DNA from 2 places in the Exiguobacterium sp. s125 genome. Region 1 is predicted to be linked to the other one. Evidence: riboswitches for the same ligand, from Rfam matches in the RefSeq annotation. Region 1 holds a riboswitch; the other holds the start of a gene.

The links. A riboswitch is a leader RNA that binds a small molecule or an ion and turns the genes downstream of it on or off. The one in region 1 is predicted to bind S-adenosylmethionine.
Positions count from the first base shown of each region.
Region 2: another riboswitch for S-adenosylmethionine. It lies ahead of mtnK (S-methyl-5-thioribose kinase); the one in region 1 lies ahead of KNQ05_RS09790 (Na+/H+ antiporter NhaC family protein).

Region 1 covers NZ_JACSMI010000003.1:10,009-21,299, forward strand. The annotation lists gene KNQ05_RS09755 (cysteine hydrolase family protein) at 1-437, shown strand, start outside; gene KNQ05_RS09760 (nicotinate phosphoribosyltransferase) at 454-1,905, shown strand; gene KNQ05_RS09765 (hypothetical protein) at 2,006-2,335, opposite strand; gene KNQ05_RS09770 (YwpF family protein) at 2,479-2,970, shown strand; gene KNQ05_RS09775 (histidine phosphatase family protein) at 2,974-3,549, opposite strand; gene KNQ05_RS09780 (alpha/beta hydrolase fold domain-containing protein) at 3,596-4,555, opposite strand; gene KNQ05_RS09785 (metal ABC transporter solute-binding protein, Zn/Mn family) at 4,725-5,693, shown strand; SAM riboswitch class I at 5,773-5,876, shown strand; gene KNQ05_RS09790 (Na+/H+ antiporter NhaC family protein) at 5,957-7,264, shown strand; gene KNQ05_RS09795 (hypothetical protein) at 7,308-7,508, opposite strand; gene KNQ05_RS09800 (aldo/keto reductase) at 7,667-8,479, shown strand; gene KNQ05_RS09805 (hypothetical protein) at 8,537-8,998, opposite strand; gene KNQ05_RS09810 (alanine/glycine:cation symporter family protein) at 9,167-10,612, opposite strand; gene KNQ05_RS09815 (CoA-disulfide reductase) at 11,195-11,291, opposite strand, start outside.
Region 2 covers NZ_JACSMI010000005.1:9,864-21,154, forward strand. The annotation lists gene KNQ05_RS12055 (DUF58 domain-containing protein) at 1-61, opposite strand, end outside; gene KNQ05_RS12060 (AAA family ATPase) at 58-1,014, opposite strand; gene KNQ05_RS12065 (ABC transporter permease) at 1,385-2,410, opposite strand; gene KNQ05_RS12070 (sugar ABC transporter ATP-binding protein) at 2,410-3,927, opposite strand; gene KNQ05_RS12075 (sugar ABC transporter substrate-binding protein) at 3,924-5,003, opposite strand; gene mtnA (S-methyl-5-thioribose-1-phosphate isomerase) at 5,047-6,069, opposite strand; gene mtnK (S-methyl-5-thioribose kinase) at 6,066-7,235, opposite strand; SAM riboswitch class I at 7,312-7,414, opposite strand; SAM riboswitch class I at 7,619-7,720, shown strand; gene KNQ05_RS12090 (2,3-diketo-5-methylthiopentyl-1-phosphate enolase) at 7,801-8,991, shown strand; gene KNQ05_RS12095 (2-hydroxy-3-keto-5-methylthiopentenyl-1-phosphate phosphatase) at 8,988-9,647, shown strand; gene KNQ05_RS12100 (methylthioribulose 1-phosphate dehydratase) at 9,644-10,264, shown strand; gene KNQ05_RS12105 (1,2-dihydroxy-3-keto-5-methylthiopentene dioxygenase) at 10,280-10,819, shown strand; gene KNQ05_RS12110 (arsinothricin resistance N-acetyltransferase ArsN1 family A) at 11,009-11,291, shown strand, end outside.

The sequences.
Region 1 (11,291 bases):
TCGCATCGCTCATGGATGAATTTTCGACGAACGATTATGTCGTCATTGCAAACGACCTTCATGAAGAAGGCGACACATTCCATCCGGAAACCGTCCTCTTCCCGCCTCATAATATTCGGGGAACACACGGACGGGACTTATTCGGACAGGTCGCAGAGATGGCACGTGTTGCGGATCATGTCATCGACAAGACGCGCTATAGCGCCTTTGCTGGGACGGACCTAGATTTACGTCTTCGTGAACGGCATATCACAGAAGTTCACCTCGTCGGCGTTTGTACAGATATCTGCATCTTGCACACTGCTGTCGACGCGTACAATCTCGGCTATAAAATCGTCGTCCATGCTGACGCCGTCGCCAGCTTCAATGCGGCCGGCCACGACTGGGCACTCACACACTTTAAACAATCGATCGGCGCAGAAGTCGTCGGCGAATAAGAAGGGATCTGTCTTCATGTTACAACGTAATCTTGCACTTCATACTGACCTCTATCTTCCGAGATGGATGTATATCTACTGGAAGGAAGGGCGCCATAATGAACGTGCTGTTTTTGACGTCTATTACCGCAGCAATCCATTCGAAGGTGGTTATGTCGTCTTCGCCGGTCTTGAAAATATCATCGAATATATCCAGACACTCCACTTCACAGAAGAAGACATTACGTATCTTCAAACGATGATCGGGTTCCCGGATGAATTCAAGGATGAGTTACGTAACTTTAAATTCAATGGCTCCCTCTCGAGTGTCAAAGAAGGCGAAATCGTCTTCCCGAACGAACCATTAGTCCGGATTGAAGCACGGATTTTTGAGGCGAAGTTACTGCAAACGGCCATCTTGAACATCGCCAATCACGAATCGTTGATTGCGACAAAATACGCACGGATTCGGCAGTCGGCACCAGGCGCGAAATTCCTCGAAGCCGGTTCACGCCGCGCCCAAGGAATCGATGCTGCTTACTTCGGAACACGTGCCTCTTATTTAGCCGGGTTCGACGTGACAAGCCTCGCGTCGGCCGGCCGCGACTTTGGTATCCCATGTGGTGGAACGATGGAGCATGCAGATATCCAGTTTCATGATGATGAGTTGACGGCTTTCCGGACGTTCGCATCGCATTATCCGGATCAGGCGACACTGCTCGTCGATACGTACGATACGCTTAAAAGCGGACTCCCGAACGCGATCACGGTCGCAAAAGAACTCGCAGCAGACGGACATAAGTTACGCGGGATTCGAATCGATTCCGGCGACTTATCCTACCTATCAAAACGCGCCCGGAAGATGCTTGATGAAGCCGGCTTACTCGACGTCGAAATTGTCCTGTCTGGTGATTTAGACGAATATGTCATTCAAGACCTTCGCATCCAAGGGGCACAGGCAAACACCTTCCTCGTCGGAACACGCGGCATCACGGCGTACGAACAACCGGCGCTCGGCATGGTCTATAAACTCGTCGCCCGCGAAATTGACGGCGAACTTGCACCCGTCATCAAAGTTTCGTCTTCAAAAGCGAAGACGACGACACCGCATATCAAGGAGGCGTACCGCATCGTCGACCCGGAAACGAACAAGTTCAAAGGCGACTACATCACGTTACTCGATGAAGATCCGAGTCAACTCGACTTCGTCGATTTGATTGACGTCCGTGACCCGTCGTTCCGGAACCGGATTGAAAACTTTAAGGTTGAACGGTTACTTGCACCGATCTTTAAGGACGGTGAACTCGTGTATACCGTTCCGACGATTGAAGAAAGTCGTCAGTTCCACGAACAGCAAATCGGACGCCTGTGGGAAGAGTACAAACGTCTACGTCTACCTGAAATCTATGCCGTCACGTTCAGCGACCGTCTCTGGAAACTGAAACTCGACATGATTCGGAAAACACGCCTCGCAAGTGGTGTAAAATAACAAAATCAAGCAGCCTCAAGAATCAAGCTTCTTGACGGACGTCTTGAAAGGCTACCTTTTCATCTCCCTCTCATTTTTCTATACGCTAAAAACAGCCCCTTCAACTGAAGTGGGCTGTTTCGTTTGGGTGAGCAGTCATTTTGGCTGTCGCTTGTTCCATTTGTTGACGAAAGTACCACGCAAAACCAAGCGCACCTCCGATGAAGACGATATAGGTAATCCGTTGACCGAACTCAGCAAGAGAATCGGCGTAAAAGATACTAATTAAATGATCACTTCCACTGATAAGAAGCAAACAGGCGATCAGGAGCGCTATGCGGTACGCAAGCGTCGGGCGATCTTTTGGCTCAGCATGCCAATACATGATGATGTGATGGGCAAGTAAGATAATCCCCACGATTCCTAATATTCCTATAAGTGCTTGCGGCATAATAAACGGTCCTCCTGTTTCTGATTTCTAGTTCCATTTAAACATAGTTCGACTCGAAGACGTTACGAAAAGTTTCGCGCAGGCGACAGACTCACGTTATACTGAAGAAAATCACGTACGAACAACAAAAGGAGGAGTTCTTTTTGAAAACCTTTAAATTGTGTACATTACGTATTCTCATGGATGAATCAGGGCGAGATACGACAATCCCCGTTCAGATTAAAGATGGGCTGACGGTGAGTACCGACCAAACCGCCCAGTGGGTCGCTGAAATCGTCGTCACCGACACCGATCAACCGATTTTGAAAGAACTGTTCGAGAAAAAGCTGCGCGCTTTGATTGAAATCACGATTTCACGGCCGGACAATGACCCCGCCGCCATGATCGTCACGCCTTATGAAAGTACGCAATTGAGCGAAGGCGTCTCTTATCTCTTTACCGGTAAGATGGTCATGATGAAAAATGATTTATCCGAATCGATTTTGCGTGAAGTCGTCGAAGACAACTTTACTGGCGAAGAGCTGATTCAAGAATATAAAGACCGACGCTCTAAACGTGGTACTCATATCACGAGCATCGCGAAAGAAACGTTTAAACAGTACTTACAAGAACATCCGGCAACCGTCGAAGGTTGATGTTCAAATTGTGATATGGTCCGCTACATTAATCCGTTCAATCTCATAACGGTCGGAAAAACGAATGTAATTCGCACATGCATTTTTTAACGGCGTCCGGTAACTGAATGTCTCATCAATCGAGGAGAGTGCCGCTTTAATCGTATGCGAATGGCAGACGACTAAGAGGCGTTTTCCTCGATATTTTTCTGTCAGTTCTTCAACCGCACTGAAGACACGCTGTTGAATTTCCGCTTCCGTTTCAAGCCCCGGGACGCGCTCTGCATCATTTGCCTGCACTGCTTCGTAAATTCCGGCGACCGGTTCACCGGAAGCCGTTCCAAATTCGCGCTCGACAAGCCGTTCATCCGTTTCCGTCAAGCTTAGACCGATCGATCGACCAATGATTTCAGCAGTTTCGACAGCTCGCGATAGCGGACTTGAAATCAAGACGTCCCACTGTTCTTCTGCCAGGTAGGCAGCACTGAGAGCCGCCTGTTTTCTACCGGTCTCGTTAAGCGGTATATCTTCACGTCCTTGAATCCGCTCGTTTAAGTTCCAGTCCGTTTGACCGTGTCGTACTAAACAAATTTCCGTCATATTGCAGTCTCCTTCTAAAGAAATATGACTGATTGTATCATGTTTCCTAATGAAGCGCCTCTCGTTTCGGTAAGACAAGCACTTGACAACTGAAGGCTTCGATTCGTTCGAGCAAACGTTCAATTTTGAGTGGATTTTCAGTTTGGGCAAAGCTCGCCAGCGAATGTGTACCATTCGGGAAAGAGAATAATCGAACATCCGCCCCGACATCCGCCCCCTTCTCAACAAAGTGGAGTGCTTGAGCAAACGGGACAATCGGATCCTTTTTTCCGTGCAGCAACATGATCGGCGGCGAGTCGGAACTTAAATGTGTCGCCGGGGAGACACGCATCATCAACTGTCGCCATTCTTCCCGTCCACCCCCATAAAACTTGATATGGGCAATCCAGGTTTGAATGAATTTAAACAACAGAAAATTCGTCGGCGGATACAAGGCGATGACTCCATTGATTAAAGGAAGATGCGCCTCCGCCTGTTCGCCGATAAATTCAGTCGGAGCAAGCGCCGTCGTCAACATTAGGGCTCCACCTGCTGAATCACCCCATAAAAGCATCCGACCGCGCGCGATGCGTAATTCATCCGCTTGTTGATTTAAAAAACATAAGGCATCTCGAACATCTTCCAGGTTGTCCGGAAAGTAGCTGCCATCCTCAAATAAACGATAGTCGATGCTGCAAACGGCAATCCCGAGTTCTAAAAACCGGTCGATGATTGGAGCAAAACTAAACACATCATCACGGTTTCCACGAACGAATGCGCCGCCATGAGCATAAATCGCGACCGGAAACGGCCCTTCTCCCGGCGGATAATAAATATCTAACGTCAAGTCCTGCTGATTGACCGTCTTGTATAAAAGATTTCGTGGTGCTAATTGCTTTTCGGTAAGCGGCAAGACCGGCTCCGTCCATCTGAGTAAGGCTCCATAATTATTCCAAATACTCGCACCAGCAGCAGCCGTCGTCAAAATAGCGGCGCCACCCATCAACCATGCTGTTTCACGTTTCACCTCATCACCTCCAAGGCTCATTCCGATTTCACTTCTACTCTTCTCTTACCCGATTTATTTTGAACTAGAACTTCACAACATTCCGACTTGACGCTTTAATTTCCGTCGGATATAGTTAGAAAGTCCAAATCGGAACAATTACGTTTTAATTATCTTGGAGGGTTCATATATGAAAAAAATCATTCCAGCGTTAACCATCGCGACAGTAACTGCCAGTCTGCTCGCCGCATGCGGCTCATCGACTTCAAATTCAGACGAAGACGGTAAATTGCAAATTTATACGTCGACGTTCGCCACGGCAGCCATCGCCAAAGAAATCGGCGGAAAGGACGTCCAGGTCGAATTAATCGTTCCCCCTGGCGCCGACCCGCATTCGTATGAGCCGACTCCGAAGCAACTGACGACGATTGCGAAAGGCGATCTATTTTTACTTACCGGCACAACCCTTGAGCCGTACTCTGAAAAGATTAAGGAAAGTTTAGCCGGTAATTCCATTCGTTTTGTCGAGACAAGTAAAAATATCGACTTACTCGAAGCTTCCGCTTCGCTTCATACGCACGAAGAAGACGCACACGATGACCATGATGATCACGAGGCTGAAGAAGAGTCGCACGATCATGGACAATACGATCCGCATGTTTGGCTCGACCCGAACAACGCCAAGAAAATGGCTGACTCGATTACGACCGCATTAGCAAAGGAAGCACCTGACCGGAAGGAAACGTTTGATAAAAACCTCGCACTCTTTAACAAACAAGCAGATGAACTCGACCAAAATTTACAAAAAGCTGTTGACTCCGGTTCGAAAAAGGAGCTTCTCGTCACGCATGCCGCATACGGGTACTTGGCGGAACGTTACGGTTTCACGCAACTGCCGATTGCCGGTATTTCACCGTCTGACGAACCGTCCCAAAAACAGCTGGCTGCCATCGTCAAGGAAGCAGAGATGCATGACTTAAACTATATCGCCTTCGAAGAGACGGTGTCGCCAAAGGTCGCCCGTGTCATCCAAAAAGAAATCGGTGCCGAATCGATTACGATTCATAACCTCGAGTCCGTCGCAAAAGATCAACAAGATCAATCGTACTTTGATTTGATGAACGAAAACGTGACGACGCTCAAACAAGCACTGCAGTAAGGTACAGTTGACAAGCATTAAAAGATACGTTAGGGTAATAAACGTGTTTTAAACAACGACTAAACAACTAAATGACTTCTTTTTATCGCGAGAAACGGAGGGACTGGCCCAATGATGTTTCGGCAGCGGACGATTGATTCGTACTGTGCCAAATCCAGCAAGCTATGGCTTGAGAGATAAGAAGAGCGTCTTTTTCAGTAAAGACCTCCTTCTTTCTTGCGAAGGGGTCTTTTTTTGTATGCTGAAGAAATGGAGTGATTCACATGAACGAAACGGTTACGCCGAACAAATGGGCGTTGTTCCCCTTGTTCGTTTTCCTTGTATTATTCATCGGTGCAGGAATCTTCTATAACGACTTTTACAAATTCCCCATCTTGATTGCAGCTTTAATCGCCTTGATTTTTGCTGCTGCGACATCTAAGGGAGACATCAACCAGACCGTCGAGCGGATTGCCCGCGGTGCCGGAAATCCGGACATCATGATCATGGTCTTCATCTTTTTACTCGCCGGCACATTTTCTGGAACAGCGAATGCAATCGGAGCCATTGATGCGACCGTCAACGCTGCACTCAGTTTCCTACCCCAGTCTCTTTTAATGAGTGGATTGTTCATCATTGCCGCTTTCATCTCGATGGCGATGGGAACTTCGACCGGCACAATCGCTGCCCTTGCACCGATCGCACTCGGGATTCATGACGCGACGGGTGTCAATGTCGCACTCGCCGCTGCTGCCGTCGTCGGTGGAGCAATGTTCGGTGATAACTTATCGTTTATCTCAGATACGACAATCGCCGCTGTCCGGACACAAAAAACGAACATGCGTGATAAATTCAGAACGAACTTTTTAATCGTCTTGCCTGCTGCCGTCATCACTGTCATCTTACTCGCTTTCGTGTCAGGTTCCGGAGATGTCGTCGAAGCGAAAGCATTTGAATTTTATAAGCTGATTCCGTATCTTTCCGTCATCGTGTTCGCACTCTTTGGTGTCAACGTCATTCTCGTCTTACTCGGCGGGACGTTATTGACAGGCATCATCGGAATGATCGACGGTAGTTTCGGAGTAAGTGGATTTGTCCTCGCGATGTCTGACGGATTGATGGGGATGGCAGAAATCTCAATCTTGACGTTGCTGATGGGTGGACTCGTCAGCCTGATCACCTATAACGGTGGAATTGCTTATCTCAAAGAAACGCTGACACGAAAGATTTCGAAACGCCGGGGAGCTGAGTTCAGTATGGCTGCCCTCGTCAGTGCAACGAATCTCGCAACAGCAAATAATACGATTTCGATTCTTGTCGCCGGTCCGCTCGCTGCTGAAATCGCGGATACGTATGACATCGACCGGAAGAAGTCAGCCAGTATCCTCGACCTCTTTTCCTGTGGTGTTCAAGGAATCATCCCGTACGGAGCGCAACTTTTGATTGCCGCTGAATTGACGAAAACGGCGTCACCCGAACTGATTCCTTATTTGTTCTATCCATTTTTACTGTTCGTTTGTGGATCACTGGCAATCTTCTTCGGCTTCCCACGCCGGAAGAGTGATGCCGCACAGAAAAACAACATGTCGTAAAACAAACACCCCCCGTCGCTTCGTCTGCGACGGGGGGTTCACTTTATTTCTGTTTTTCTTGACGATTCAAAATGAAATAGGCAATCGCCGGAAGCGGAAATTGAACAAGTCCTGCTCCCCCCCATACCCATGGGTTGCGTCCTGTCTTGCGGGCACCAAGAAAGAGGAACGTGGCTTGAGCACCTAATAGTGCTGCGATGCTTGTCCAGACTCCTTTTGGTACTTTTTTAATCGATTTCACCATGATATTACACCTCTCTTCGTTTATGCATCAGTAGACTTTCTTCTCTTTCCCATTCTATATTCCCTGCTTATGAGCATCAAAACAGATGTTCCGCTAAGTTCATGCTAAACTGAACAGGCAAATCCATATTCTAGTTTCATTGAAGGAGGAGTATATACATGCAATACGCAAAACTTTCAAATGGTATCACGATTCCACAGATCGGGTTCGGTGTCTGGCAAGTCGATGAAGAGACGGAAGCACCGGCTGCCGTCGCAGAAGCACTTCGCGTCGGTTACCGTCATATCGATACGGCTGCCGTCTACAAAAACGAACGTGGTGTCGCAAAAGGAATCAAAGAAAGCGGCGTGAAACGTGAAGAACTCTTCTTGACGTCTAAAGTTTGGAACGATGACATTCGTGCCGGACGGACGAAAGAGGCTTTCGCTGAGTCACTTGAGCGACTAGAAACCGATTATCTCGATCTTTATCTCATTCACTGGCCGGTCGAAGGTTATGTCGAAGCATGGAAAGCCATGGTCGAACTTTACGAAGCAGGTAAAATCAAGGCGATTGGTGTATCGAACTTTAAAGAACATCATCTCGATACACTTGCTGAAGAAGGACTCATGACGCCGATGATCAACCAAGTCGAGCTTCATCCACAACTTCCACAGCATGAATTGCATGAGTACTTGCAAGATCACAGCATTCAAGTCGAAGCATGGAGCCCACTCATGCAAGGTAAGTTCCTTGAAATCAATGATTTCAAAGAGATTGCTGAAAAACATGGTAAGAGCCCATCACAAGTCGTTCTACGTTGGCACCTCGATAACGGAATCGTTGCGCTTCCGAAATCAGTCACACCAGAACGGATTGCTGAAAACTTCGATGTGTTTGATTTCCAACTCGATGCAGACGACCTCGAACAAATCGATCGTCTCGCGACAGAAGTCCGCCTCGGACCGGACCCTGACGAAATTGACTTTTAATCCACTGACCGATACACGAAAGACTGCTGACGGGACCTATCCCGTAGCAGTCTTTTTTTAAGCGTAATAAATAAGAATCGTCTCTTCTGTCGTTTCAGCCTTGCTGAAGTATGCGCGTAAATCAGCAAACTGTTCCCACACGTCGTCGAATTCTCCATGTTGCCCCGCTTCATCATAAATCGTCTCAAGTGACCGACGATCAAAATTTCGCATGACTTCTGCTGAGATGATGATTAACGGAAGAGGGAGAATCCCGACAATTGCTGCTTGTGTTTCGTTGACAATCAACTCTTCACCGACAATCGCTCGACCTAAGTTGTAATGGGTCTCTTGATCGATATAGATATCGATTTGATTCATCAAGTGATAGAGGGCTGCCGTGTCTTCCAGAGCAAATAGCTGTTCATAATCCGGCTGCGTCTCATGGATAAAAAGAATCCAGTCCATGATGATATGCGGGTCGTCACCAAACGAATCCCAAACGGCATCCGCGACACGAACGTAATGTACGTTTTCCATCCTCCCTCTCCTTTCTTCGTTTCTTTAATAGCTATTCCCATTTTTTCGATGCTTTAGTAATTTTTTTAGAATCTGCGTACTAAAAAGCAACGAAAAAAAACGCTCTCACCTTCTGATAGCACGTTGTCTACATGCAAAAAGAACCAGCAAAATGCCGGTTCTTTTTGATTAAATCGCTTTTTCTTTTGATTCGTCCGTTTCCCACGCCTCAAGAGATTCTTTACCTGGTAAGTTCGGAATCGAATTCGCATAAAAACGCGGATCTTTTCCGGATTTTCGTTGTTCGAGGTAATCATCAAGTGCGAGTTTCGCGATTTTAGATAAGCGGAAAATCGCATACAAGTTGACGACTGCCATCAAGCCCATGAAAATATCAGCAAGCGCCCAGACAAGACCTGCCGTCTGTACGACTGAACCGAAGACAATCATCCCGAGTACGATGACACGGTAAGCCATCATCAGTGTTTTATTGTCATTAATGAAGCTGATGTTCGATTCACCGTAATAATAGTTTCCGATGATTGAACTAAATGCGAACAAGAAGATCGCAAGTGCCATGAACGTCGTCGCAAACACTCCGACCTGAGTCGAGAGTGCGTTTTGCGCGAGTTCGATCCCGGCAACTGCTTTTCCGTTCGCGTCTTTCGTCGCGACATCACTGACGAGGATGATCATCGCTGTTGACGAACAAATGAGTAACGTATCAACAAATACACCGAATGATTGAATCAAACCTTGCTTGACGGGGTGTGACACTTCAGCCGTCGCAGCAGCATTCGGAGCAGAACCCATACCGGCTTCATTCGAGAACAGACCACGACGAATTCCGTTAAGAACTGCAGCACCAATTGCTCCGCCAGCAAGCGTCTTGAACTCTAAAAGTCCCTCTTGGAAAATCAAGCCGAAGACGTTCGGCAACAATTCAAGATTCGTAATCATAATGAAGAGGGCGATTAAAATGTATCCGCCCGCCATGATCGGAACAAGGAATGCAGAGACCGTTGCAATACTACGTACTCCACCGAAAATCACGAGTGATGTTAATAAAACGAGTGCAATCGTGATCCACATCTTATCGATGCCATACTGACTTTGAAGTGACAATGAAATCGTATTCGATTGAACCGAGTTAAAGACAAACCCGAACGAGATTGTAATCAAGATACTGAAGACGATTCCGAGCCACCGTTGGCCAAGCGCTTTTTCCATGTAGTAGGCAGGGCCCCCACGCCATGCCTTCTCATCACGGACTTTATAAATTTGAGCAAGTGTACTTTCGACGAATGCTGACGCTGAACCGATCAAGGCAATCAGCCACATCCAAAAGACGGCACCGGGTCCACCTAGTGCGATGGCTGTCGCAACACCGGCAATGTTCCCGGTCCCGACACGTGCAGCCGTACTGATCGCGAACGCTTGGAATGGTGAGACGCCATCCTTTCCTTTATCTGTTCCCTGGAACAGTAACCGTAACATTTCAGGTAACATCCGGAATTGGACGAATCCCATGCGAATCGTAAAATAAATGCCTAAGCCAACAAGTAAGATGATCAGGACGCTCGACCATAATACATCACTAATATTCGTTACGATATCCATCAGTTGTTTCTCCATACAGGCTCCCCCACTTCTCTCTTATGTAACATTTCTTCACATGTGTTCTATAATACGAAAGTTTTTTTGAAAAATCAAATACAGTTGTATCAGTCAACTTCTGATTACGAGGCATTTCCATCCATTTCCTCACATTAGATGTGAGGTTTTTCGTTTGTGAACAAAAAAGAACGGCCTCACTCAAAAGGAGGGACGGCTACCAATTAAACGGAATCAGGACTTTTTCATGCGTGTCCCAAATACACACTAAGCCATCGTGAAAAAGAAGCATTTACATCGAAATGGCCGATGATTCCGTGGAAGTGGAATCATCGGCCATTCGATTAACGGAGGACGGAAACGTTTATCCTCAACTCCTATGGGAAAAGGAAACGTGATTCGCGTTTCCGTCAGGAAGAGGTAAGACCCGGCATGACCGCATGAAATGCGGGCTGCCGCGGCTTACCTTCCGCCCAAGGAAAGTGAGGATGGCGGAAACGTCCGTCACAAGGATGGATGTTCATCTGAATTAGTCACCCCCTCCATCTTTAGACAAACACTTAGAGCCCCTCCACTTTTCGCGGAAGGGCTCTTTTCGATTCTTTAGATGAATAGATTTAAGTTGGCATCGTCTGTCGCACCAAGATAACTTGCGACCCCACCATAATCGATATCATCTAACAATTCTTCTTTTTTAATC
Region 2 (11,291 bases), on a different contig from region 1:
ACAATGCCGTGACCATCAGGAGCAGGACGGCATAACGCCAGCCGATTTGCCACCGTTTCATAAAGACTCCACGTCGTGTTGAATCGGCACCGCAACTTCTTTTTTCACCTGTTCCAATACCCGTTCAGCCGACTGTCCGTGGTAGCGAGCATCTGCCGTCAAAATCAACCGGTGTGATAAGACGGGTGTCAACAGGTGTTTCACGTCATCGGGTAATACGAATTTCCGCCCTTCCATATAAGCCCAGGCTTGCGCGACTTTCATTAAAGCAATCGATGAACGCGGACTGGCTCCAAGGTAAAGCGAAGCATGCTCACGCGTGGCCTGGACGAGCTGAACGATATATTTTTTAACCGGTTGTGAAACGTGGACTTCCTTGACTTCTTCCTTCATCCGTAACAATTCGTCGCGCCCGATGACCGATTCGATCGTGTCGATTGGTTCATCGCGTTCGAATCGATTCAGCAACTTCATCTCTTGCTGAAAATCCGGATAGCCCATCTCGACTTTGACTAAAAAGCGATCGAGTTGTGCTTCCGGCAATGGATATGTCCCTTCATGCTCAATCGGATTTTGCGTCGCCATGACAAAGAAGGGATTCGGAAGCGTATGGATTTCTCCGTCCACCGTTACATTTGCTTCCGCCATCCCTTCCAGTAACGCCGATTGTGTTTTCGGAGAAGTTCGGTTGATTTCATCCGCGAGAACGATATTGCCCATCAATGGACCCGGACGATACTCAAATTGACTCGTTTTTTGGTTATACATCGAAACACCCGTTAAATCCGAGGGGAGTAAATCGGGTGTGAATTGAACACGCTTAAAAGTCAGGCCGATTGAGCGACTGAATGCGCGCACGAGCATCGTTTTCCCGACCCCCGGTACATCCTCAAGTAAGACATGTCCTCCGGCAAGTAGCGCTGCTAACGATTGTGTAATAACATCTTCCTTACCGACGATTACTTTTTCTACGTTGTCGATGATTGCTTGAATCTCTCTTGTGTATGTTCGCATTGTCAGGCCCCTTGCTCTTTAGTAGTTGAATTTTCTGACTCTTTCTATCTTCTCATACCCGTAGTCCCTTTGGAAAGGCATATGAGTCTCTCAATACGCACAAAAAAGGGGGCGCCGCAGAGCGACTCCCCCTTTGTGTTTCAGGAACGATTACATGCCGTAAACCGTTCTTGATTCGTGCAGAGTGCACGTAAAAAACGGGTACAATCCGTGTCTATAAACTTATTCCGTTCGTCAAGTCCGGTGATCCTCTTCTACTCGAAGCGACATGCGATCGTTCCCTCTACATTGATAATCATTCATGTGCATCACCATCCTTTCATATATTGAATATTACCGAATCTATTCGAAGTTAAACCTTGTTTTTTAATTATTTTTTTCGAAACCGGTAATACGTCGTTGCTAAAGCAAGTGCAAGGACAAGCCCCTTAATAATATTCAATGAGTAATACGGAACAGATAACATAACGAGCCCATTCTCAAGAATCCCGACTAAGCAGGCTCCGACTAATGTCCCGAGTGCGTTCGGTTTCCCTTGTCCGGCAAACGATGAACCGATGAAGGCAGCCGCGACTGCCGGCATCAAATAGCCGGATCCGGCATTAATCTGTGACGATCCAACCTGCGACGCAAGCAGGATTCCTCCGACTGCCGCGAGTAGTCCGGCAATCACATAGGCCAGTGCCCGGTAACGGTGCACCGGGATTCCCGTCAAGTGTGCCGCCTCCGGGTTTCCGCCGATGATGTATAAGAAGCGGCCGTGTCGTGTATGGTTCAAAAACAGATGCGTCACTGCTACGACGGCGAGCATGATTAGGATGATCCACGGTGCCTGACTGATTTTTAGGAAGGACTCCGGAATCATCCCGACTGTCGGTGTTCCGTCGAGACGGGGCATCCCGGCACTGATTGATCCGCCGCCGGTATACGTCATCGCCACCCCTTCAAAGATGAACATCGTCGCAAGCGTCGCAAACAAGTCGGGAATCTTGAATTTGACGATCAATAACACGTTGACCAGCGCGACGCTTAAGGCAATCAAAATCGCCAAGCCGATCGACAGACCAAGCGGAAGGCTGTACCAGACAAAAAATGAGACGACGAGCGAGCTGGCAAAGGTCGCGGTCGAACCGACCGATAAATCAAAACCGTTGACGGTCAGCGAAACGGTCAACCCGATTGCGATGATCGTCACAATCGAGATACTGCGCAAAATATTAATCAGGTTCGCGCCCTGTAAAAAGCTTGGTGCCGTCACGGCAAAAAAGACGATGAGTGCAAGGATTGCGAGGACGATCCCCCAGTCATTCAAAAAGCGTAACAACCGTTTACCGGATGCGTGTCGTTCCGTGTTTGGTTTTGATTCCGTCGTTGGTTCGTGAAGTACCTCGTTCATCAAGTCATCCCCCCTGTCGCATACAGCAGTAATTGGTCTTCCGTCGTCTCCGACGTATTCGTCTCGAACACGATTTTCCCGTCATACATGACATAAATCCGGTCCGTCACCGCCAGCAATTCATCGAATTCACTGGACGCATACAGAATCGCTTTTTGCTGTCCGGCCAGTTGATCGATCACGTCGAAGATTTCCCGTTTCGCCCCGACGTCGACACCTTTTGTCGGTTCGTCGAGCAGCAGGACCGCAGCATCGGCGAGGAGCCATTTGCCGATCGCGACCTTCTGCTGGTTCCCGCCGGATAAGCCTTCCACGCGTTGCGTTTCATCCGTTGATTTGATCGCCAATCGTTTGATGATAGCGTTGGCGGCAGTCCGTTCCGTTCCCGTCTTGACCCAACCGAACCGATTGACGAATTGTTTGAGACTTGCCGCGGTCATGTTTTGATAAATCGGATCCGTGACAAGGATGCCTTCTTTACGGCGTTCTTCCGGGACCAGACCAATCCCGTGTCTGACTGCCTCGTGCGGCGACCGGATAGTCGCCGGTTCGCCGGCTATCCGAATCTGTCCCGCCACAGTCGGAGTCACTCCGAAAATCGTCTTACAGAGCTCGGTTTTTCCCGCTCCGACAAGTCCGGCAATTCCAATCACTTCACCTGCATGAACCGTCAATGACAGCTGATTGAGTTCACCCGGGACCATCACTTGATTGAGCTCGAGCAACGCTTGCCCGACGGTTCGGGTTTGCCGGTCCGTCTGTTGCAAACGTCTTCCGAGCATCTGTTCAACGATTGTCTCTTTCGTTTGCCCGGCTAATGCTTGGCGGGCGACAAGTTTTCCGTCACGCATGACGGAAATCGATTCACAGATTTCAAATAATTCCTGAAGGCGGTGTGAGATGAAAATCACGCCCAATTGTTCGCGTGTCGCGAGTTCCCTGATGATGCGAAACAAACGTTCCGTCTCCCGTTGACTGAGCGGCGCCGTCGGTTCATCCAGGATTAAAAAACGGCTGTCTTGAACGAGTGCCCGGGCAATCAAGACCAACTGTTTGTCGGCAAGGCGCAGTTCACTGACCCGTTGCCGGACATCAATCGAAGACTGGAGTTTCCCGAGCGCCTCCCGTGCAATCTGTTCCAACCGGCGTTGCCGGATGACCCCTTTGAGCTGTCCGTTCGTCAACAAATCGAGGCAAATGTTTTCCGCGACCGTCAAGTATGAAATCAATGCCGTATCGACTTCTTGGTAGACGATTTCAATTCCCGCCCGTTTCGCGGCACGCGGCGAATCGATCGTCAACGGCACACCTTCAAACGAAATCGTCCCGTCATACGCCGCATGCGCTCCCGCCAATACTTTCATCAGCGTCGACTTACCGGCGCCGTTCGCTCCGACGAGCGCATGAATTTCCCCGCGGCGGACGGAAAAGTCAACAGCATCAAGCGCTTTGACACCGGGGAATTCAATTGAAATCCCACGCATCTCGAGCCGGTTCGTCGCGTCCAGATGCGTCATTTCGCAGCATTCGCTTTCCGCAGTTTTTCCATCCACGGTTCATTGAATTTCTCAGATGTGCTCCAGCCCTTGATGATTGTATCGAGATTGTACATCGTCGTATCGGCTTTGAGCGCCTTTTGCTCGACTAATTTAGCGTCCAGATCAAAGCTGCCCGGTGTTTTTTCGCCGGCCAGTTTTTTCGCGAGCAGGCGCATGTCCGTCTGTCCGATCAAATGCGGATCAACGGCACTCGTCGACACCCAGTTGCTACCATTCTCACGCATCAGGTTGATGTCCTGATTCGAGACATCGATTGAAATCAACGGGATTTCCTGACGTTTGTTGTCTTTTAAGGATTTATAGGCGCCTTTTGCGACTTCATCCCACGCTCCCCAGACGGCATCGATGCTTCCTTTCGGATATTTCGCGAGAATCGCGTTCATCTTCGTCGCGATATCGCCCTGGACATCCTGGAAATTCGTCGGTCCGACCGTTTCAAGCGTCTTGATTTTGCCGTCCGCTTCATACGTCTTATAGATTTCCTGACGGCGGTCAAGCGGTGCAAACCCCGGACCGAACCACAATTTGATGACCCGGACCGGCTTGTCGTCTTTCACTTTCGTCACTTCATCGAGTGAAAGTTCTGCCAGTTTGTGATCATCCTGGAACGTCTCCGTGATGCCTGTTAACGTCTGGTCCTTTTTCTTCGTCACCGTATCAAACGTCACGACCTGAATCCCTTTGTCGATCGCCGGTTTAATCATGTCGTAGGCATAATCTTCTTTTCCGTGCGAGATGATCAGTCCGTCATAATCCTGCTGAACGGCTTGCGCCACCAGTTCCTTGAACTTGACGTCATTGCCTTCGGAAATGAACGTGTTGACCTTAAACCCAAGCGCCTCCCCTTCCGAACGGGCACCGTCTAAAAATTGTTTCGTATGATCATCGGACGCCAGATTGCGGATGACGGCAATCTTGATGTCGCCTTGGACACTTTCCGGCACACCGCTGATTTTTTTCGTCGGTGTCGCTTCACTATTGGCGCAAGCAGCCAGCAAGACCGCCGGTGCGAGTAAGAATGCTAATTTTTTCATCTCGATCTCTCCTGTCTGTTTAGATGACCTGTTGTCCAATCGCCTATTCGATCGTTTCCACGCTCGGCCGTTCAATGACGCCGAGTTCCGTGATGATCGCCGTGATGAGCTCGTGCGGTGTCACGTCAAACGCCGGATTAAAGACCTTTGTTCCGGCTGGTGCCGTTACTTTCCCCGCCAGTTGTGTCACTTCACTAGCATCGCGTTCTTCAATTTCAATCTCGTCACCTGATAAACTCGTCACATCAAACGTCGACAGCGGTGCCGCGACATAAAATGGAATCCCGAAGGCACGTGCGAGTAACGCCAGCTGGAACGTCCCGATTTTATTGGCCGTATCCCCGTTACGGGTGATCCGGTCCGCGCCGACGATGATGGCGGTGATCTGCTTTTCCTTGATCGTATGCGCGACCATATTGTCCGTGATCAAGGTGACGTCAATCCCTGCCCGTTGCAGCTCCCATGTCGTCAAGCGCGCCCCCTGCAACAAAGGCCGGGTTTCCGACGCATAGACGGATAACGGGATGCCTTGTTCCTTCGCAAGATAAAACGGGGCCAGTGCCGTCCCGTACGCCGCTGTCGCAATCGATCCGGCGTTACAAATCGTCAACACCCGGTCTCCCGCTTGAAACAGCTCCAACGCATGCACACCGATTTGCCGTGACGTCTTGGCATCGGCTTCATAAAGGGCAATTACTTTTTGTTCCAGACGTTTCGGCAGTTCCTCGAGCGTTGTGCTCGAAAGGATAAGCTGATTGAGCGCATCGAGTACGTTCCGCAAATTGACGGCGGTCGGCCGGGTCGCCAGTAACTCCGCCGATACCGTCAACAGTTTTTGTTTGACCTCGTCAAGCGATCCCGTCGTCCGGAACGCTTCCTGCACGAGGACGAATCCACCGAACAGACTGATTGCCGGCGCTCCACGGACACGAAGTTGTTTAATCGCCTCAACCGCTTGCGCCAAATCATGAATGACTTCGTACCGTTCTTCTTGCGGGAGACGGGTCTGATCAAGGATCTTTAAGCACGCCCGCTCATAGATGACACTACGGATAAACTCGCTCATCGGCTCAATTCCTCCGTCACGTCAAAATTCCGGAGATCGGTAAACGTCTTACATTCGCCGCGCCGTTTAATCAATGCCGTCCCGAGGCGTAACGCATGACGTTTCCGTTCAAGGCGCGTCGCAGCATCCGGAATTTGTTCCAAATCAGCGACCGGTGCCAAACCAATCGTCCGCCGGATCAGTTCACAACCGGCGAAACCGAGCGCGTCTTGGAGAATTGTACTGAGGACATCATCGACAAGCCCGGGTACCGTCCGGAAAGGTTCGACGGCTTCCCGTTCCCACAGTGCCGTGAACGTCGAAGCAAACGTCAGCCAGAACGTATCGATATCCTTCACCCGCTTCTCCCGCAACTCAGCATAGTTCGGATACGCCGCAAAGCAGAGGTGGGCAATGAACTGACCGACATCAAACCCGAACGGTCCGTAAAAAGCGAACTCCGGATCGATGATTTTCGTTTCGCCCGCCGAAGCAAAAATGCTTCCTGTATGTAAGTCTCCGTGTAATAAGGCCTCCCCTTTCGTGATGAACAACGTTTCGAGCTTCGCCACTTCCCGCTTCAGTTTTTCGTCCTGCCAGAGCTGCTGTACGTCTGTTTCCAATCCGCTCTCGATATTGTTTGTTTCCGCGTCGCAGAACGGATCCGTAAAGATTAACTTTTCCGTAATGTCGCATAAATCCGGGTTGTAATAGTCACGTGCGACCTGTTTTTTTCCGACCGGACCGAGCGCAAAATCTGACGTGAAAAATAACGTCCGTGCCAAGTATGAACCGACATGCTCAGCAAGGAGCGGGTAGGTTTCGCCTGCGAGCAATCCCGTCCGAACGATTTGCAGGTGCGACAAGTCCTCCATCACTGTATACGCTTCTTCATGACTCGCATGAAAGACCCGTGGAACGAATGGCGTCGCGTATTTTGCGAATTCCTTCAGTGCCAACTGTTCGATCCAGGCCCGCTCGAGTGACAAGGGCCAGCTTTCCCCGACGACTTTTGCATAAGGTAATGCCTGCTTCAAGATCAAACGTTCTTTCCCTGCCTGAATCCGAAAGACTAAGTTCAAGTTCCCGTCGCCGATTTCTTCTGCCGTCGCTTCTTCCTGTCCGATGAGTCCGAGTTCCCGGACACGTTTAATGGCGTCCTGTTCTGTAAATGCTTGATATGCCATCTTGCTTCCCCCTTCATTTCTACACAAAAAAACGCCGCTTTTCGTCATAGAAAAGAGGCGCGGGGTATCATCCGTCCTCTTATCTCTCAGACGAATGTCTGTTGGATGTAGCACCGTGCCGGATGGTCGGTTGCTGCGGCGTCTTCGGGCCAATTCCCTCTGCCAACTCACGATAAGAGTCATATGTGGTTGTTGTGTTCGATGTTGATTCGAATATTACGCCCGTCTTAAATCATCTGTCAATTCCAATTTTTAGTGAAAAACCATTTAAAAGACCGCCATCTATAGAAGCTGATTTCAAAAAAAATAAATTTTCAAAAAATTATTTGACATCACGTCCATCTCATGTAAAAATTGCAATTAGATTTCACAATTTCATCCAATTCTTATCAAGAGCAGACGGAGGGACGAGCCCTATGATGTCGCAGCAACCGACCAGTTGGCACGGTGCTAATTCTTGCAGCTAACACGCTGACAGATAAGAGTCCACGCGCAATTTTTCATGGTCTCTTGTCATTGACGAGGGACCATTTTTGTATTTTTTAACAAGGGAGAGACGACGATCATGGTGTACATTACCGCAACTTACCAACTCGGCGTGACCGATCAGTTACCAAAACGGGCAGAGCAAATCGCCCTCGGTCTGACGGTCGGCTCATGGACCGATTTGAATCACTTGGAACAACAACAGCTTGAATCCTTTAAAGGACAAGTCGTCCATACGGAAGAACACGACGGTAAAGGGTATGTCACGATCCGTTATCCGGAACACAACGTCTCACGGGACTTTTCGGCGATTTTGACGACCGTCTTCGGCAAGCTGTCACTCGACGGTCAAATCAAACTGACGGATCTTCAGCTTCCCGCTTCGTTCACACTGGATTTCCCCGGTGCTAAATTCGGCATTGAGGGCGTCCGCCAATTGATCCAAGTCCATGACCGCCCCCTGTTGATGAGCATCTTCAAAGGCGTCATCGGACGGGATCTCGTTTTTTTACGGGAACAACTGGAAGCCCAGCTCGCCGGCGGGATTGATCTCGTCAAGGATGACGAAATCTTATACGACAATCCGCTGACACCGGCACTCGACCGGGCGCGGATTGGACGGGAAGTCCTCGATGCACACTATGAACGGACCGGTAAACGGGCCCTTTATGCGATTACATTGAGTGGTCCGGTCTTCCGCTTGAAAGAGCAGGCGAAACGACTGGTCGAAGCCGGAGCGACAGCCCTCCTGCTCAACACGTTTACATACGGGCTTGATGTCTTGCGGGAACTGGCAGCCGATCCGGAAATCCCGGTCCCGATCTTTAATCATCCGGCGTTGAGCGGTGCCTTGATCGCCAGTCCCGAGTACGGGATTGCCGCCCCGGTCCTGCTCGGAACGTTGCCGCGGATTGCCGGTGCCGACTTGACACTGTTCCCGTCGCCGTATGGGAATGTCGCCCTCGCCAAAGACTTGGCCCGCGGGATTGCCGTTGAAGCGACCCGAATCGGTGAGACCAAAACAATTCTCCCGGTCCCGTCCGCCGGAATCCACCCGGGTCTCGTCGCCCAGCTTGTTCGTGATTTCGGCGTCGATTCCGTCATCAATGCCGGAGGCGGTGTCCACGGTCATCCGCAAGGTGCTGCGGCCGGAGTCATCGCTTTCCGCCAGGCACTGGGCGCAGCACTGGCCGGCGAATCACTGACAAGTGCCGCCCACCGGCACGAGGAATTACGTGTCGCTCTCGATGCTTGGGGGATCACGAAATGACGATCCGGATTTTATGTGACTTTGACGGAACAGTAACGGAGCACGATAATATCATCGCCTTGATGCAGGAGTTCGCTCCGCCGGAAAAATTTGAACCGTTAAAACAAGGTGTGCTCGACCGGTCGCTCTCGATTCAGTCCGGCGTCGGACAGATGTTTCAGCTGCTTCCGTCCAGTCAAAAACAGGACTACATTGATTTCTTGATGACACGGGCGGTCATTCGTCCCGGCTTCGACACCTTACTCGCTTTTGCCAAATCAAACGAGATTGATTTTTCCATCGTCAGCGGCGGGATCGACTTTTTTGTCCAGCCGATTCTTGCGGATGTACTGACGGACGAAGCGATTTATTGCAACGGCAGTGACTTCAGCCAGGAGACGGTTCGAATCGAATGGCCGCATGCCTGCGACGCGACCTGTACAAATCAATGCGGCTGTTGCAAAACCTCGATCGCCCGGAAGCTGAAGCAGAACGGTGACACGATCATCGCGATCGGCGACTCCGTAACAGATTTTGAACTGGCTAAGCAGGCGGATCACGTTTATGCACGGGATTATCTGATCACGCTATGTGAACAGCACGGCATCCCGTATACGCCGTTTGAAAACTTTCATGACATATTGAATCATCTGCAGACAAAGGTGGTGTACACATGACCTTCTTAAAACGATATGAAGAATTACGTGCCGTCAAACAGGAACTTGCAGCACGCGACTGGTTCCCCGGCACAAGCGGCAATCTCGCCATCCGGACAGCCGATCAACCGACTGAATTTCTCGTGACGGCAAGCGGGAAGGACAAACGGCAGGATACACCGGACGACTTCGTCCATGTCGACGCATCCGGTCAACTGATCGGCGAACAGACGGGTCGTCCCTCTGCCGAAACGTTGCTCCACGTCGAGGTCTTCAACCGAACGACTGCCGGGTGTTCCCTTCACGTCCATACGATTGACAATAATGTCATTTCGGAACTGTACGGCGACCAAGGCGAGATTCGGTTTGCCGGTCAGGAAATCATCAAGGCACTCGGCCGTTGGGAAGAAGATGCGGAAGTCCGTGTGCCGATTATCCCGAACCATGCCGACATTCCGACGCTTGCCGCTGCCTTTGCAGCACATGTACATGCCGAGAGCGGCGCCGTCCTGATTCGCAATCACGGCATCACCGTCTGGGCACCGACTGCCTTTGAAGCGAAAAAACAGTTGGAAGCATTCGAGTTTTTGTTCAGTTACACCTTAAAACTACAAACGTGCCGACAGGCGATTCATTAAAAGGAGGAATTTACAATGGCAACAGTACTTTTCCAACAGACAAACGAACGGTATACGGATCAAAATGAGGTCTCTTCATTCCTTGCCTCACGCGGCGTCTTATATGAACAATGGGACGTCTCGAAGTTACCGGGCGACCTCGTCGAGAACTTTACATTAACGGATGACGACAAACAGACGATTTTAACGACATTCGCGGACGAGATTAAAGATGTTTCGGAACGTCGCGGTTACCAGACGGCTGACATCATCGCACTGTCGGATACGACACCGAATCTCGATGAATTACTCGTCAACTTCCAAAAAGAACACCATCATACCGATGACGAGGTCCGCTTCATCGTCAGCGGCCATGGCGTGTTTGCGATTAAAGACGAGGAGGTCGGCTATTACAACATCGAGCTCAATCCCGGTGATTTGATTTCCGTTCCCGTCAACACGCGCCACTACTTCACGCTCCAGGAAGACCGGAAAGTGGTGGCGATCCGAATCTTCGTCACGACGGACGGCTGGGTGCCGATTTACGAGCGGAACGCCCTGTCTTCAGCAAACTAATTCAGTCCGGTCTGCCCCAAGTCTTTTAGCAATAGAGGACCTGGGCTTTTTTTTGTACGGAAACGTCGTCTGACAAACATGTTTGAGGAAAGCGCGTGTACGGGAGCATTTCCTATTCTAGAAACATGCCGTTTGTTTCATCCATCTCCGATATAATGAAGAAAAGGACACAAAAAGGAGCTGACGTGTATGATGATTCGTCTCGTTCAAGAAACCGACTTACCGGACGTGCTCGCCATATATAATGAAGGAATCGAAGACCGGATCGCGACGCTCGAGACGGATACGAAAGATCTCGCCTTCATGCAGCAATGGTTCAGTGAACGCTCCGAGCGACATGCTGGTTACGTTGCCTATGAAGGGTCAAAGATTCTTGGCTTCATTTCGCTCGATGCCTACAATCCGCGTCCCGTCTATCAGTCCGTCGGCGAACTGTCCGTCTACATCACACGGACCCACCGCGGACAAGGAA